DNA from 3 places in the Streptomyces altiplanensis genome. Region 3 is predicted to be linked to each of the others. Evidence: riboswitches for the same ligand, from Rfam matches in the RefSeq annotation. Region 3 holds a riboswitch; each other region holds the start of a gene.
What was found. A riboswitch is a leader RNA that binds a small molecule or an ion and turns the genes downstream of it on or off. The one in region 3 is predicted to bind cobalamin.
Positions count from the first base shown of each region.

Region 1: another riboswitch for cobalamin. It lies ahead of ACWD0Y_RS01585 (CbtB domain-containing protein); the one in region 3 lies ahead of ACWD0Y_RS07745 (ribonucleoside-diphosphate reductase subunit alpha).
Region 2: another riboswitch for cobalamin. It lies ahead of ACWD0Y_RS16950 (FecCD family ABC transporter permease); the one in region 3 lies ahead of ACWD0Y_RS07745 (ribonucleoside-diphosphate reductase subunit alpha).

Region 1 covers NZ_JBSFUB010000002.1:150,436-155,458, forward strand. The annotation lists gene ACWD0Y_RS01570 (glycosyltransferase family 2 protein) at 1-496, shown strand, start outside; gene ACWD0Y_RS01575 (galactose oxidase-like domain-containing protein) at 493-2,427, shown strand; gene ACWD0Y_RS01580 (glycoside hydrolase family 6 protein) at 2,515-3,549, opposite strand; cobalamin riboswitch at 3,706-3,885, shown strand; gene ACWD0Y_RS01585 (CbtB domain-containing protein) at 3,920-4,138, shown strand; gene ACWD0Y_RS01590 (CbtA family protein) at 4,156-4,962, shown strand; gene ACWD0Y_RS01595 (class F sortase) at 4,926-5,023, opposite strand, start outside.
Region 2 covers NZ_JBSFUB010000033.1:35,739-40,761, reverse strand. The annotation lists gene ACWD0Y_RS16955 (ABC transporter ATP-binding protein) at 1-328, opposite strand, end outside; gene ACWD0Y_RS16950 (FecCD family ABC transporter permease) at 328-1,395, opposite strand; cobalamin riboswitch at 1,541-1,688, opposite strand; gene ACWD0Y_RS16945 (HAD family hydrolase) at 1,929-2,543, opposite strand; gene ACWD0Y_RS16940 (MFS transporter) at 2,540-3,787, opposite strand; gene ACWD0Y_RS16935 (DeoR/GlpR family DNA-binding transcription regulator) at 3,955-4,722, shown strand; gene ACWD0Y_RS16930 (hypothetical protein) at 4,889-5,023, shown strand, end outside.
Region 3 covers NZ_JBSFUB010000011.1:1,870-6,892, reverse strand. The annotation lists gene ACWD0Y_RS07755 (carbon starvation CstA family protein) at 1-1,030, shown strand, start outside; gene ACWD0Y_RS07750 (YbdD/YjiX family protein) at 1,027-1,230, shown strand; cobalamin riboswitch at 1,495-1,618, shown strand; gene ACWD0Y_RS07745 (ribonucleoside-diphosphate reductase subunit alpha) at 1,759-4,170, shown strand; gene ACWD0Y_RS07740 (ribonucleotide-diphosphate reductase subunit beta) at 4,170-5,023, shown strand, end outside.

The DNA.
Region 1 (5,023 bases), on a different contig from region 3:
CATCTGGAACCGCCGCCACAACGTCTCGCCGCACGAGCCCGAGGGCTCCGGCGGCCTGGCCGGCATGGTGATGTCCGCGCTCTCGGCGCCGATCTACGCGCGCTCGCTGATGGACGCCGTGCTGCGCCGCAAGTCCGGCTTCGTGGTGACGCCCAAGGGCGACTCCTCCAGCCCCGACACGCTCTTCGGCACCTTCCGCATCCACCTGTTCTTCCTCCTGGTCTTCGGCGGCTCCCTCGTCTCCTCCTTCTTCTTCGGCCACGACCACCCCGCGATGATCACCTGGGCCGCACTCGCCCTGCTGATCACGGCGGCGCCGGTCCTCGCCTGGCGCTGGACCGTGCGCCAGGAGAAGAGGAACGGGCGCGGGGCGCCGCCGGACCGGACCGGACCGCCGGCCGGTCCCCCGGCCGAGACCCACGCGCCGCGGCCCAAGCCCACCTGGGCCCCGGCCGACCAGACCATGCAGACCGCTCTGGGGGGACGTAAGAAATGAGCTACCGTCCGAGCCGCCGCACCCGCCGTCTGGCGATAACGGGTGCGGCGGTGCTGGCTCTGGCGGGGATGAACGGGCCCGCGCTCTACCGCTTCGGCTCGGAGCAGTACCACGACTACAAGATCAACCGGCCCGAGTACAAGGCCGCCAACGGCCACTGGGACTTCCTGGACGTCCCGTCCGAGTTCCGGATCAACACGATCCACGCCGCCCTGCTGCACACCGGCAAGGTGCTGCTGATCGCGGGCTCGGGCAACAGCCAGAAGAACTTCGACGCCGAGAAGTTCGAGTCGGTGCTGTGGGACCCGAAGGCCGGCACGTACAGGATGATCCCCACGCCCAAGGACATGTTCTGCGCCGGGCACACCCAGCTGCCCGACGGGAAGCTGCTCGTGGCGGGCGGCACCAAGCGGTACGAGAAGCTCGAAGGTGACGTCACCAGGGCCGGCGGCCTGATGATCGTCCACAACGAGGACCCGGACGCCCCCAAGACGCTGCCCGCGGGCACGATCTTCACCGGTAAGAAGAACGGCAGGACGTACGTCTCCAAGGACCCCGTCCTCGTGGAGAAGGCCAAGAAGGTCTTCGACAAGAAGACCGGCCGGTTCCTGCGCACCGAGGCGGGGCTCGGCCGGATCTACGTCGAGGCCGAGGCGTCCGGCAAGAAGTACGAGTCCGGCACGGAGGACAACTACCGGATCCACGGCCTGTCGGGCACCGACACCAGGAACGTGTACGGCATCGCGCAGAAACTCGCCCTCGACAAGAAGGACTTCCAGGGCATCAAGGATGCCTACGAGTTCGATCCGGTGGCGGAGAGGTACATCACCGTCGACCCGATGAACGAGGCCCGCTGGTACCCGACGCTGACCACGCTGGAGGACGGGAAGGTCCTGTCCCTGTCCGGCCTGGACGAGATCGGCCAGATCGTCCCCGGCAAGGACGAGATCTACGACCCGGTCACGAAGAAGTGGAAGTACACCGGAGTCGTCCGGAAGTTCCCGACGTACCCGGCGGTCTTCCTGACGAACAACGGCAGGCTCTTCTACTCGGGCTCCAACGCCGGGTACGGGCCCGCCGACGAGGGCCGCGATCCCGGCATCTGGGATCTGGAGACCAACACGTTCAAGAAGATCCCCGGCCTGAGCGACCCGCACCTGATGGAGACCTCCGCGACCGTGCGGCTGCCTCCCGCCCAGGACGAGAAGTACCTGGTCATCGGCGGCGGCGGCGTCGGCGAGTCGGAGAAGTCCAGCGAGAAGTCGCGCCTCGTCGACCTCAAGGAGTCCAATCCCCGCTTCAGGGACGGCGCCTCGCTCGACCAGGGCACCCGCTACCCCAGCGCGTCCCTGTTGCCCGACGACACCGTCCTGATCACCGGCGGTTCCCACGACTACCGCGGGCGCGGCGGCTCGGACATCCTCCAGGCGCGGCTGTACGACGCCGAGACCGGCACGTACCGCCGGGTGGCCGACCCGGCCGTGGGCCGCAACTACCACTCGGGGTCGCTGCTGCTCCCCGACGGACGCGTCATGATCTTCGGGTCCGACTCGCTCTACGCCGACAAGGCCAACACCAGGCCCGGCACCTTCGAGCAGCGCATCGAGATCTACACGCCGCCGTACCTCTTCAGGGACACGCGGCCGAAGCTCACCGGCGGACCGAAGAAGATCGCGCGGGGCGCCACGGCGGCCTTCAGGTCGGCGCACGCCGCGTCCGTCAGGGACGCGAAGCTGATGCGGCCCAGCGCCGTCACCCATGTCACCGACGTCGACCAGCGCACGGTCGCACTGAAGACGGAGAAGACGGCGGACGGCATCTCCGTCACCGTGCCGAAGAACCGGGCGCTGGTCCCGTCCGGCTACTACATGCTGTTCGTGACGGACGGCCAGGGCACTCCCTCGGAGGGCGTCTGGGTCGAGGTCCCGTAGCTGGGCGCGGGCGTGAGCGCGCGCAGGTGGCAACGGCGCGGAGGGGGCCGCCTCGTCGGGGCGGCCCCCTCCGCGCGTGAGCCGTGGTTACGTCTTCGCGTTGCGGGCCAGTTCGAGCGCGTACTCCTCGTACCACTCGCCCGCCTTCGGGCCGCCCTTGCAGTCGCCGTCCGACTCGCCGGGGCGCTTGATCCACAGGTAGGCGTCGACCAGGTCGTCGCCGGTCTTGGTGGTCGGCTTCTCACCGAGCGCGCGGCCCGGCGGGTTGCACCAGTTCTCCGCGGGGTCGCCCCCGGTGTACGGGCCGTTGCCGTTGCGGCTGGTGTCGATCACGAAGGGCTTGTTGCCGACCTTCGCCGAGAGCCTCTTGCCGAAGTCCTTGCTCACCTCGGTGGTCTGGAAGTTGGAGACGTTCACCGAGAAGCCGTCGGCTTCCGCGATACCCGCCCGCTGGAGCGGCTCGAACAGCGCGTCGGGCGACTTCCAGCCCGCGTTGCCCGCGTCCAGGTACACCTTGGCCTTCGGCTGCCGCTTGAGCCGCGTGACGGCGCCCTCGAGGAGGTCGTACCGCTCCTCGTGGAACTCCTCCGGCGTACAGCCGTCGACCAGGTGCAGCAGCGCGTCCGGCTCCAGGATCACAGTGGCCGGGCGCTCGCCGATGCCCTTGGCGATCCCGTCGACCCACGCGCGGTAGGCGTCACCGTCGGCCGCGCCGCCCTTCGAGAACTGTCCGCAGTCGCGGTGCGGGATGTTGTAGAGGACGAGCAGCGCGTCACGGTCGGCCTTCTCGGCCGCCTCGGTGAAGCCCTTGGCCTGCGCCTCGGCGTTCTCCGGGAGGATCCACTCGGCGGCCGGCTGCTCGGCGATCCTCCTGATCAGCCCGGCCTTCTCGTCGTCGCCCTTCTCGGCGTACTCCGCGACCTGCCGGGCGGCCTTCCCTTCCGGATTGACCCAGTACGGGTCGCTGCCCTTCGGCTGCTGCTTCACCGACGGCTGCTTCGTCTCGTCGCCCCCGTCGCCGTCGGACGAGGAACAGCCCGTCAGCAGCAGCGCGGCCCCCACGACCCCCACCCCGGCCACCCGGACACCCCTGCGCCTACGGCCGCTGTAACTGCCGTACATCCACTCCCCCTTGACCGCACCGACATAGATGAGAGCCCCCCGGCCCCTCCCGGACACATCCGGTCGAAACCATCCTGACACACGGGTCCGTGACGGGACATGGGAGACAGGGGCGGGGCGGGCGCGCGCGGGGCGGGCGCGCGCGGCGGCCTGTTGACAGTGTCCAGACAGGCTGGAACCCTCCGGGGGACAACTGCACACATCGAGACGACGGTGGACAGGAACCCGGTGCGATTCCGGGGCGGTCCCGCCACTGTGACCGTACGAGAGCCCGGGCGCCCCGGCCGGGGCGCCCTCGTACGGAAGTCAGGAACTGACCCGTCGTTCTCCTGCCATGGGGCGTGGAAACCCCAGAAGGAGGCTCACCGGTATGTCACTGCACACCGCGCAGCACACCGACACCGCGGCGGTCGCGTCCGCCGCGACCAGCACCCGCGACTGGCTGATCATGGCCGCCGCGGCGATCGTCGCACTGATCGCGCTCTACGCGGTCTTCATGGACAACGGCACGGTCGTCTCCGCGACCGGCGACTACCTGCACGAGTTCTCGCACGACGGCCGGCACCTCTTCGGTGCCCCCTGCCACTGATCGGGGCCGTACGCACCATGTCCGCACCTGTCACACCCGTACTGCCCCTGCTCGGGCGCGGGCTGGCGGCGGGCGGGGTGGCCGGCCTTGCCGCCGGCCTCTTCTCGCTGCTCCTCGCCGAGCCCCTGATGGACCGCGCGATCCGCCTCGAAGAGGCACGTTCCGCCGCCGCGGAGCATGCGCACGGGGCGGCCGCCACGGCCGTCCAGCACCACGAGGAACTCTTCTCCCGCTCCACCCAGCACGCCGGCCTGGTCGTCACGGCGGTCGTCGCGGGTCTCGCGCTGGGCGTCCTGTCCGCCCTCGCGTACGCCCTGGTGCACCGCCGTACGGGGATCGGTGAACGGCCGTGGCCCCGCGCCCTGGCCTTCGGCGCGGCCGCGTTCCTGGCCGTCTCGCTGCTGCCGGGGCTCCGCTACCCCGCCAGCCCGCCGGGTGTCGGGGACTCCGGCACCGTGGCCGACCGCCAGGCCCTGTGGCTGGCCGCCGTCGTGATCGGCGTCCTCGGCATGGTCCTGGCGTGGCAGGTGTACGTACGCCTCGCCGGCCGGCCGGTCCCGGTCCGCCAGGTCGCGGTGGCCGCGACGGCGGTGGCGACGCTGGCGGTGCTCTTCGCGCTGCCGGGCAACCCGGACGAGGTGCCGGTGGCGGCGACGCTGCTGTGGGACTTCCGGATGCTGTCGCTGGCCTCGCACGCGCTGCTGTGGGCGGTGTTCGCGGCGGTGTTCGGCGGGCTCGGACTGCGGGCCGCGGGGCGCGCGCGGGGCTTGGCCCCGGGTCCCGCTCCTCAGACGCCGGACGGTCTGGAGGCGCCCGTCAGGTAGGCCGACACCACGACGTTCGCCGTGTAGGTGCGGGCCTTCTTGTCGTACGTGCCCCCGCAGG
Region 2 (5,023 bases), on a different contig from region 3:
GGGCCACCGACCGCTGGTGCGGCAGCCGCCCCATCGCCACGACTTCGGCGACCGTGAAGTCGAACTCGGTGACCACCTCCTGGGGCAGTGCGGCCAGCCGACGGGCGCCTTCGCGCGCGCTCAGGGCGTGGAGGTCCGCACCGTCGAGCCGGACTGTACCGGCCGAGGGACGCAGGGCCCGGTAGACGCAGCGCAGCAGGGTGGATTTCCCGCTGCCGTTGGGTCCGACAAGCCCGACGACCTGCCCGGCGGGCGCTCGCAGCGTGGCCTCCCGCACCAGCCGCGCACCGGAGATCTCGACCGTCAGTTCATCGATGTCGATCCGCATCACGCGCCTCCGAAGGTGTAGGAGCGACGGCGCATCAGCAGGACGAAGCACGGCACACCGATGACCGCGGTCAGTACGCCCACCGGCAGCTCGACGGGCGCGAGCACCACGCGCGACAGGATGTCCACCCAGATCAGCAGGACGGCGCCCGCGAGTGGTGCGACGGCCAGCAGCCGGCGGTGGTCCGCGCCGACCAGCATCCGTGCGGCGTGCGGGACCATCAGTCCGACGAAGCCGATCGCGCCGCTCACCGCCACCACCGCCCCGGTGACGGCCGCGCAGACCAGGAACAGTTCCTTGCGCAGTTTCCCCGCGTCCACCCCCAGGGCGGCCGCGGTCTCGTCGCCCATCGCCAGGGCGTTCAGGCGGCGCGCCGACACAGTGAGGTGGGCGAGGCCGGCGAGTACGGCTCCGGCGGCGATCGGTACGGAGGCCCAGTTGGCTCCGCCGAGGCTGCCGAGCAGCCACATCATCGCGGAGCGGGCCGCCTCACCACGCTCGGCCGCGAACACCATGAACGTCGTGACGGCCGAGAAGCCGTAGTACATCGCGGTGCCCGTCAGGACGAGCCGCAGTGGGGTCAGGCCGTCAGCGGTGCGGGCGATGGCGTACACCAGCGTCATGGCGAGGAGCGCGGAGAGGAAGGCCGCCGTGGACAGGGCCCAGAGACCGAGCGCGCCGAAGGCTCCGAACAGGAGCACGGCGTTGGCGCCGACGGCCGCGCCGGAGGAGATGCCGAGGACGAACGGGTCGGCGAGAGCGTTGCGGACCATGGCCTGCACGGCGACGCCGATGGCCGACAGGCCGGCCCCGACGACTGCGGCCAGTACGGCTCGTGGAAAGCGCAGTTCCCACACGATGGTGTAAGCCGGGACCTGGTCGGGGGATATGAGTCCGCCTGTCAGCCCGGCCCACAGATGGCGCAGCACCTCCCCCCAGGAGAGCCCCGACGCCCCGATCCCCGCCCCGCAGAGGATGGAGAGCACAAGCGCGGCGCACAGGGCGGTGAGGAGGAGCGGCAGTGACACGCGCTGGGGCGGCGCGGGGCCGGCGCCGGCGCGGGGCAGGTGCGGTGGCAGGGCGGGTTTGAGTTCGAGGGGTGTGGCCACGGGCGGTTCGCTTTCGCCTCGGGCCGTGCACCTGCGTGAGCAAAGGAGCGGCCCGGGACGCCGGGCGCCCTGCGCAGCGCCCTCTCGCAGTCCACGGCGAATTGACAGGAGCCATCACCACCGCGGGTAACCGGGCTTACGGGGCCACGTGTTGGGCTCCGCCTACCGTTGCGGGTCAGCGCCGGACTTCGACCGGACTTCCCCCGCGGGGCGCTTGCAGCTTAGCGCGTACGGAAGGGCGCCCCGCCAGGGGAGAATCCGGCGCACACCCCGTCGTGCACACGCAGCGTGGCCGGATCCGTGCCGGCGTTCGCGGCTTCCGTCTGCTGCCGGCCCCGGACAGAGCGGCTCGCGCCCAGGGCCGCGGCCGGCCGGCACGCCCTGGAGCAGGGCGCCCCCGCGAGACCGCGGCCCGTCTCGGTCTCCCGGCACGGTGGCGGGAATCAGCCCTGCGCGGCGGCGCGGAGCGCGAGGAGCAAGGGTGGCCGTCGTCACTGCGACGCAGCCTCCGGCGTGGCACGCAGGGTGGTCTCCAGTTCGGCGGGGGAGGTGAACACGTGCCCCTGGAGCCCCAGTTCCTGGGCGGCCCGGACGTTCTCGGCCCGGTCGTCGACGAACAGGATCTCATCAGGGGGCAGTCCCAGTGCCCTGACACACCACTGGTAGGCGGCCGGTTCGGGCTTGACGCTGCCGATCCGGCAGGAGAAGCCGATCACCGAGAAGTGCTCCAGCCAGGGCTCGCTGGTCTCGTAGCGCACGGCCAGTTCCTCGGGGATGTTGGAGAGCAGGCCGCAGGTGATCCCGCGGTCGGCGAGGGCGGTGAGCAGATCGACGCTGCGCTGGTCGGTCTCGCTCCAGCCGGCCAGGTCGGCGGCTATCAGATCGTCGGTCAGGCGCGCGTCCAGAGAGATTCCGAGCTCGGCGCAGACCCCCTTCCAGTACGCCGGACCGGTCACGTCGCCGCGGTCGTAGGGGGTGCGCCGGGACCAGTACGCCTCCCAGAACCGGTCGCTTTCGCCGCCGGCCGTGCGTTCCAGCACAGCTCGGGACTCGGGTGACTGGACACGCGCTATGACACCGAACATGTCGAAGAGAACGGCTTTCATGCCTCGGTTGCCTCAGTTCCTCGGGTCGCGGCGGCGTCCGTCCGGCTCGCTTCGCGTGGGCGGGAGACACCATCGGGGTCGGGTGCGTTCGTGTGCAGCCACAGGCTCAGGACCGCACAGGCGACGGCGAGTGCGAACAGCACCAGCGGCACCGCCTTCACGTCCATCGTGTCGATCACCCCGCCGAGCAGCGGCGGGAAGGCCACACCGCCGATCATCGAGGCGGCGATCACATAGGCGCCGGCACCCGCCAAGCCGGGCACGGCGCGGTTCAGCCAGGGCAGACAGGTCGGGAAGATGGGCGCGATCATCAGGCCGACACCGAAGTAGGCGTACGGGGCGAGCGCCGGAACGGTCGCCAGGAGCAGGAAGCCCGCCATGCCGGCGCAGCAGACGATCAGGATCGCCGGTGCGGAGAAGCGCAGGCTGAGCGGGGCGGCGATGAACCGGCCGATCGTCATGGCGGCCCAGTACGCCGATGTCGCCGTCGCGGCGGTGGCGGCGCCGTACCCCACCGCTTCGAGGTGGGTGGGCTCCCAGCCGCCGACCCCGGTCTCGATGGCCACGTGCAGGACGTAGACGCCGATGAACACCGCGATGATCGGAAGGACCCGGGCCCCGCCCGCCGAAGCGCCTTCCGCCACGACCGGCTCGGGCTCCTTGGCGGCCACCCCGCCCAGCGTGAACAGGATCAGCACGCAGAGCACTCCGATGCCGATGAAGATCGCCGGGTAGTTCGCCGCGCCGAGCCGGGCGATCAGGGCCGGGCCGGCGATGGCGCCGACACCGAAGTGGCCGTTGAGCAGGTTGAGCATGGCGGTGCTGCGGCGGCCGAAGCCGATGGCGAAGAGCTGGTTCAGGCCGTAGTCGATGCCGCCGAAACCCAGGCCGATGACGAAAGTGCCGGTCAGCGCGAGGCCCCAACTCGGGGAGAACGCGAAGCCGACCGCGCCGGCCGCCATGAGCAGGTAGGAGCCGCCGAGCAGCACGCGGTTGCTCAGACGGCCCCTGAGGACGTGGTAGACCAGCACGCCCAGCAGGGCGCCGATGAAGTGTGCGCTGAGGCTCAGCCCGGCCGTGGCCGGGCTGAGCCCGTACTCGTCGCGCAGCGCCGGGATCGCCGGACCGTAGAGCGCTTGCAGGGCTCCGATCACCATGAACGCCACGCACGAGGCGGCGATCGCGACGGTGGTGAGCAGCGGCCTTCCCGCGTCCGGCGGGCCGGCCTCACTGGTTGCGGGCATCGTTCTCCTCACCGTTTCATCATTGACTGTTGAACGAACATGATTCGCGTTTGAAGACCGCTTGAATTCACACAATGAGCCGAACATTACTCACGAGAGTCGTTCGTTTCAACAGTTCTGATGTGCGTATGCTCGCGAGGGCGCTCTTCTGTGCTACAAGCAGAAACATGAACGTGATGGAGAGGCACAAGTTCGTCGTGGCGCTGCTCATGAAGGAGAACCGCGCGACCGTGGCCGAGCTGGCCCGGGCCACCGGGGCGTCGGAGATGACCATTCGCCGGGACCTGGAGGTCCTGGAGTCCCGGGGCGCGCTGCGCCGGGTGCGGGGAGGCGCGCTGAGCAACCTGCCCGGTGGTGTCGAGCCGCCGTACGCCATTCGTGCCATGTCCGAGGTGCAGGCCAAGGAGCGGCTGGCCCGCACGGTGGTCGGCCTGCTGACCGACGGCGAGACGGTCGCCCTGGACACCGGCACGACGGCCGTCGCCATCGCCAAGGCCATGGCCGGCCGTCAGCTGACGGTCACTCCGCTCTCCCTGCACGCCGCCTTCACTCTCTCCGGGCACTCCGGCATCCAGCTGCTGATGCCGGGCGGGCAGGTGCGGCCCGAGGAGCTCTCCTTCTACGGCCACGCCCCTGTCCAGACGTTCAAGGACCTGTGTTTCGACACGTTCATCCTGGGGTGCTGCGGCGTCGACCCGGTCCAGGGCGCCACCGCCTACAACCTGGACGACGTACAGGTGAAGCGCGCCGCCGTGAAGGCGGCGCAGCGGGTGGTCCTCGTCGCGACCGCCGACAAGCTCGGTCGCACGGCGCTGGGACGTATCTGCTCGATGGAACAGATCGCCCTCATCGTCACGGACGCCCCCGACGACTCCTCGGTGGTGCAGGAGCTGCGGGACCAGGGGGTGGAGGTGGTACGCCCGGCGGACGCCTGAGACGGATGTCCGGAGGCCCGTCTCCGCTCTCTTTCCGCCGGTTCGTACGGACGCAAGGCGGTCCGAAACAGCCCTGGGCGCGGCGACGACCGGCCGTGTCGTGGAGACTTGAGAAGGTGGGCGGCGGCCGCTGCCGGCCGGAAACCTCATAGCCGAGGCACGGAGAGTGCGACAGAAGAGCCACGTCCTGCTGAAACACCCGCGGAAGCACCGGACCAAGGTCGACGAGGAGGACACGATCAACACCGCCGAAACGGGCCGGCACCCGCTGGACTCCACCAGCGTCATGAACGCGAAGAAG
Region 3 (5,023 bases):
CATCATCGACCCGGGTCTGTACTTCGCCATCAACTCGCCGGTCGGCGTGGTCGGGGACAGCGTCCAGGCGGCGTCCGAAGCGGTGACCAACCTGGGCTTCTCCATCTCCCCGGAGGCGCTCGCCCAGGCGGCGAAGGACGTCGAGGAGCAGAGCCTGCTCTCGCGCACCGGTGGCGCGCCGACCTTTGCGCTCGGCATGTCGGAGATCTTCTCCGCGGTCGTCGGCGGCACCGCCATGAAGGCGTTCTGGTACCACTTCGCGATCATGTTCGAGGCGCTGTTCATCCTCACGACGGTGGACGCGGGCACCCGCGTCGGGCGCTTCATGCTCCAGGACATGCTGGGCAACGTCTACAAGCCGTTCCGCGAGGTCAGCTGGAAGCCGGGCGTCTGGTTCGCCAGCGCGGTCGTGGTCGGCGGCTGGGGCTACTTCCTGTGGGTCGGCGTGCACGACCCGCTGGGCGGCATCAACCAGCTCTTCCCGCTGTTCGGCATCGCGAACCAGCTGCTGGCCGCCGTCGCCCTCGCCGTCTGCACCGTGCTGCTCGTCAAGTCCGGCCGTCTGAAGTGGGCGTGGGTCACCGGGGTACCGCTCGCCTGGGACGTGGCGGTCACGCTCACCGCCAGCTGGCAGAAGATCTTCTCGGACGACGTGAAGGTCGGCTTCTTCGCCCAGCGCGACAAGTACCAGGCGGGCATCGACTCGGGCCAGGTGCTGCCGCCCGCCAAGAACATGGACCAGATGCACACCGTGGTCACCAACTCGACGGTCGACGGCGTGCTGTGCGCACTCTTCGCGGTCCTCATCCTCGTGGTGCTCGCGGACGCCGGCCGGGTCTGCCTCAAGGCCGTCCGCGCCCCCGAGAGCGTCAAGCTCCACGAGGCGCCGTACGTCGAGTCCAGGATCGTCGCCCCCGCCTCGATCATCGCGACCAAGGAGGAGAAGGCCGAGCTGGCCGCGGCCGGCGTCGGTCCGGAGGGCGACACCCGCAAGGAGGCCGCGGCGGCCGGCGCGGGGACCCCCGAATGACCCTGACGGGCGTGCGCCGCGCGGCGGGCCGGATCCGCTGGTACGTCCGCGAACTGACCGGCGAGGCGGCGTACGACCGGTACGTGGCGCACGCGAGGTCCTGCGACCCCGAGGCGCCGGTCATGTCCCGGCGCGCGTTCGAACGCAGCCGCACGGACGCCCGGGAGGCGGACCCCCGCGAGGGCTTCCGCTGCTGCTGAGCGATTCCCACGGGCCGCCGCGTCCCCTCCGGGGGGTGCGGCGGCCCGTTCGCGTGTCCCGCGCGAAGCAGGGAATCCACCGCACCCGCGCACCGCGTCAGGCCCGCCCGGCGCCTGGGGGCACGCGGCCGGAGGCTGTGCCAGGGGGCCCGGAGCGTGCCCTTTTCCGGCCACGGACGGGGAGGAGAAATTTCCGCCCTCGCCATGACATCGGCCACCCGACACAACATCTGGGGGGTGCAACACCCAGCCGCCCCCACATGTATGCTCAACCTCGCTGTCGCCGCAGGGGAATCCGGTGCGAATCCGGAACTGTCCCGCAACGGTGTGATCGGTACGCTTTTGCGCACCCAGGAGTCCGAGGACCTGCCGACGGCGTATCCGGCTCGACCGAACCGGATACCGACACGTCCGGGCCTCGCGGTTGGGCCGGTGGACGCTGCGTGGTGTGCCGCCCCTCAGGGGTGAGGCGTGCCCGTACGCCCCCCGTTCCCCGCCGGCCCCGAGCCGAGCGAGGGAGAGCACCCCGTGACCATCGCGCCAGCCGATCCGGCAACTGCCACGGAGCCGACGGGTTCAACGGAGTCGACGCAGTCGTCCGACGGCCCCGGGACCGCGCTCCTGCGGACCCTCACCGACCTGACCGCCGACCTCCCCGACACCGACCCGGGCAGAGTCGCCGCGGCCGCCCTGCGCGGCCGCAACGCGGCGTCGGACGCGGCCGAGCTGCGGGGCCTCGCCACCGACGCCGCCGCCGGGCTGATCTCCGAGGACCCGGCGTACTCCCGCCTCGCGGCCCGGCTGCTGACCCGCACGATCCGGGACGAGGCGGCGACGCAGGGCGTCCGCACCTTCTCCGAGTCGGTCTCCGTCGGCCACCGCGAGGGCCTGATCGCCGACCGTACGGCCGAGTTCGTGTCCGCCCACGCGGCCCGCCTCGACGCGCTGGCCGACCCGGCCGCCGACGACCGCTTCGGCTACTTCGGCCTGCGCACGGTCTACAGCCGCTACCTCCTGCGCCACCCCATCACCCGTCAGGTCATCGAGACGCCCCAGCACTTCATGCTGCGCGTGGCGTCCGGTCTGGCCAAGGACGACTCCCCCGAGGCCGCCGACGAGGTCGCCGCGCTGTACCGCCTGATGAGCCGCCTGGACTACCTGCCGTCCTCGCCCACGCTCTTCAACTCCGGTACGCGCCACCCGCAGATGTCGTCCTGCTACCTGCTGGACTCGCCGCTCGACGAGCTCGACTCGATCTACGGCCGCTACCACGAGGTCGCGCGCCTCTCCAAGCACGCGGGCGGCATCGGCCTCTCGTACTCCCGTATCCGCGCCCGCGGCTCCCTGATCCGCGGCACCAACGGCCACTCCAACGGCATCGTCCCCTTCCTGCGCACCCTCGACTCGTCGGTCGCCGCCGTGAACCAGGGCGGCCGGCGCAAGGGCGCGGCCTGCGTCTACCTGGAGACGTGGCACGCGGACATCGAGGAGTTCCTGGAGCTGCGCGACAACACGGGCGAGGAGGCGCGGCGTACGCACAACCTGAACCTCGCGCACTGGATCCCCGACGAGTTCATGCGGCGCGTCGACGCGGACACCGACTGGTCGCTGTTCTCGCCCTCCGACGTTCCCGAGCTCGTCGACCTGTGGGGCGACGCGTTCGACCGGGCGTACCGCAAGGCCGAGGCGGACGGCCTGGCCCGTACGACGATTCCCGCGCGCCAGCTGTACGGCCGGATGATGCGCACCCTGGCGCAGACCGGCAACGGCTGGATGACGTTCAAGGACGCGTCGAACCGTACGGCGAACCAGACGGCGGAGCCCGGCTCGGTGGTCCACTCCTCGAACCTGTGCACCGAGATCCTGGAGGTCACGGACGACGGGGAGACGGCCGTCTGCAACCTCGGTTCCGTCAATCTCGGTTCGTTCGTGACCGGGAACGGCGACATCGACTGGGAGCGCCTGGACGAGACCGTCCGTACGGCCGTCACGTTCCTCGACCGCGTCGTCGACATCAACTTCTACCCGACCGAGCAGGCCGGCCGCTCCAACGCCAAGTGGCGTCCGGTGGGCCTGGGCGCGATGGGTCTCCAGGACGTCTTCTTCAAGCTGCGCCTGCCCTTCGACTCCCCCGAGGCCCTCGCCCTCTCCACGCGGATCGCCGAGCGCATCATGCTCGCCGCGTACGAGGCGTCCTGCGACCTCGCCGAGGTCAGCGGCCCGCTCCCGGCCTGGGAGAAGACCCGCGCGGCGCGCGGCGTCCTGCACCCCGACCACTACGGCGTCGAGGTCACCTGGCCCGAGCGGTGGGACGCGCTGCGCGCCCGTGTCGCCAAGACCGGAATGCGCAACTCCCTGCTCCTCGCGATCGCTCCGACCGCGACCATCGCGTCGATCGCGGGCGTGTACGAGTGCATCGAGCCGCAGGTCTCCAACCTCTTCAAGCGCGAGACGCTCAGCGGTGAGTTCCTCCAGGTCAACGCCTACCTGGTGGAGGACCTGAAGAAGCTCGGCGTCTGGGACGCCCAGTCCCGCGAGGCGCTGCGCGAGTCCAGCGGCTCGGTGCAGGGCTTCAGCTGGATCCCCGAGGAGGTGCGGGCGCTCTACCGCACCGCGTGGGAGATCCCGCAGCGCGGCCTGATCGACATGGCGGCGGCCCGTACGCCGTACCTCGACCAGTCGCAGTCCCTGAACCTCTTCCTGGAGACGCCGACCATCGGGAAGCTCTCCTCGATGTACGCGTACGCCTGGAAGAAGGGGCTGAAGACGACGTACTACCTGCGCTCGCGCCCCGCGACCCGCATCGCCCGGGCCGCCGGCTCCGGCGCGGCGGCCGCGGCGCCCGCCACCCCCATCCCCGTACAGCAGGCCACCGCGCCCGACGCGGACGCGATCGCCTGCTCCCTTGAGAACCCCGAGTCCTGCGAGGCGTGCCAGTAATGTCGACCAACCCCGACAAGAACCTTCTCGACCCGGGCTTCGAGCTGACGCTGCGCCCCATGCGCTACCCGGACTTCTACGAGCGCTACCGGGACGCGATCAAGAACACCTGGACGGTGGAGGAGGTCGACCTCCACTCGGACGTCGCCGACCTCGCGAAGCTCTCGCCCGGTGAGCAGCACATGATCGGCCGGCTGGTCGCGTTCTTCGCGACGGGCGACTCGATCGTCTCCAACAACCTGGTGCTGACCCTCTACAAGCACATCAACTCCCCCGAGGCGCGCCTCTACCTCTCGCGCCAGCTCTTCGAGGAGGCCGTGCACGTCCAGTTCTACCTGACGCTGCTGGACACCTACCTCCCCGACCCGGACGACCGCGCGGCGGCGTTCGACGCGGTGGAGGAGATCCCCTCGATCCGCGAGAAGGCGCAGTTCTGCTTCAAGTGGATGGACTCGGTCGAGAAGATCGAGCGCCTGGAGACGAAGGCCGACCGCCGTCGCTTCCTGCTGAACCTGATCTGCTTCGCGGCGTGCATCGAGGGACTGTTCTTCTACGGCGCGTTCGCGTACGTCTACTGGTTCCGCTCGCGCGGCCTGCTGCACGGCCTGGCGACCGGCACCAACTGGGTGTTCCGTGACGAGACGATGCACATGAACTTCGCGTTCGAGGTCGTGGACACCGTCCGCAAGGAGGAGCCGGACCTCTTCGACGACGCCCTCCAGCAGCAGGTCACGGACATGCTGAAGGAGGCCGTCGAGGCGGAGCTCCAGTTCGGCCGCGACCTGTGCGGTGACGGCCTGCCCGGCATGAACACCGAGTCGATGCGCGAGTACCTCCAGTGCGTCGCCGACCA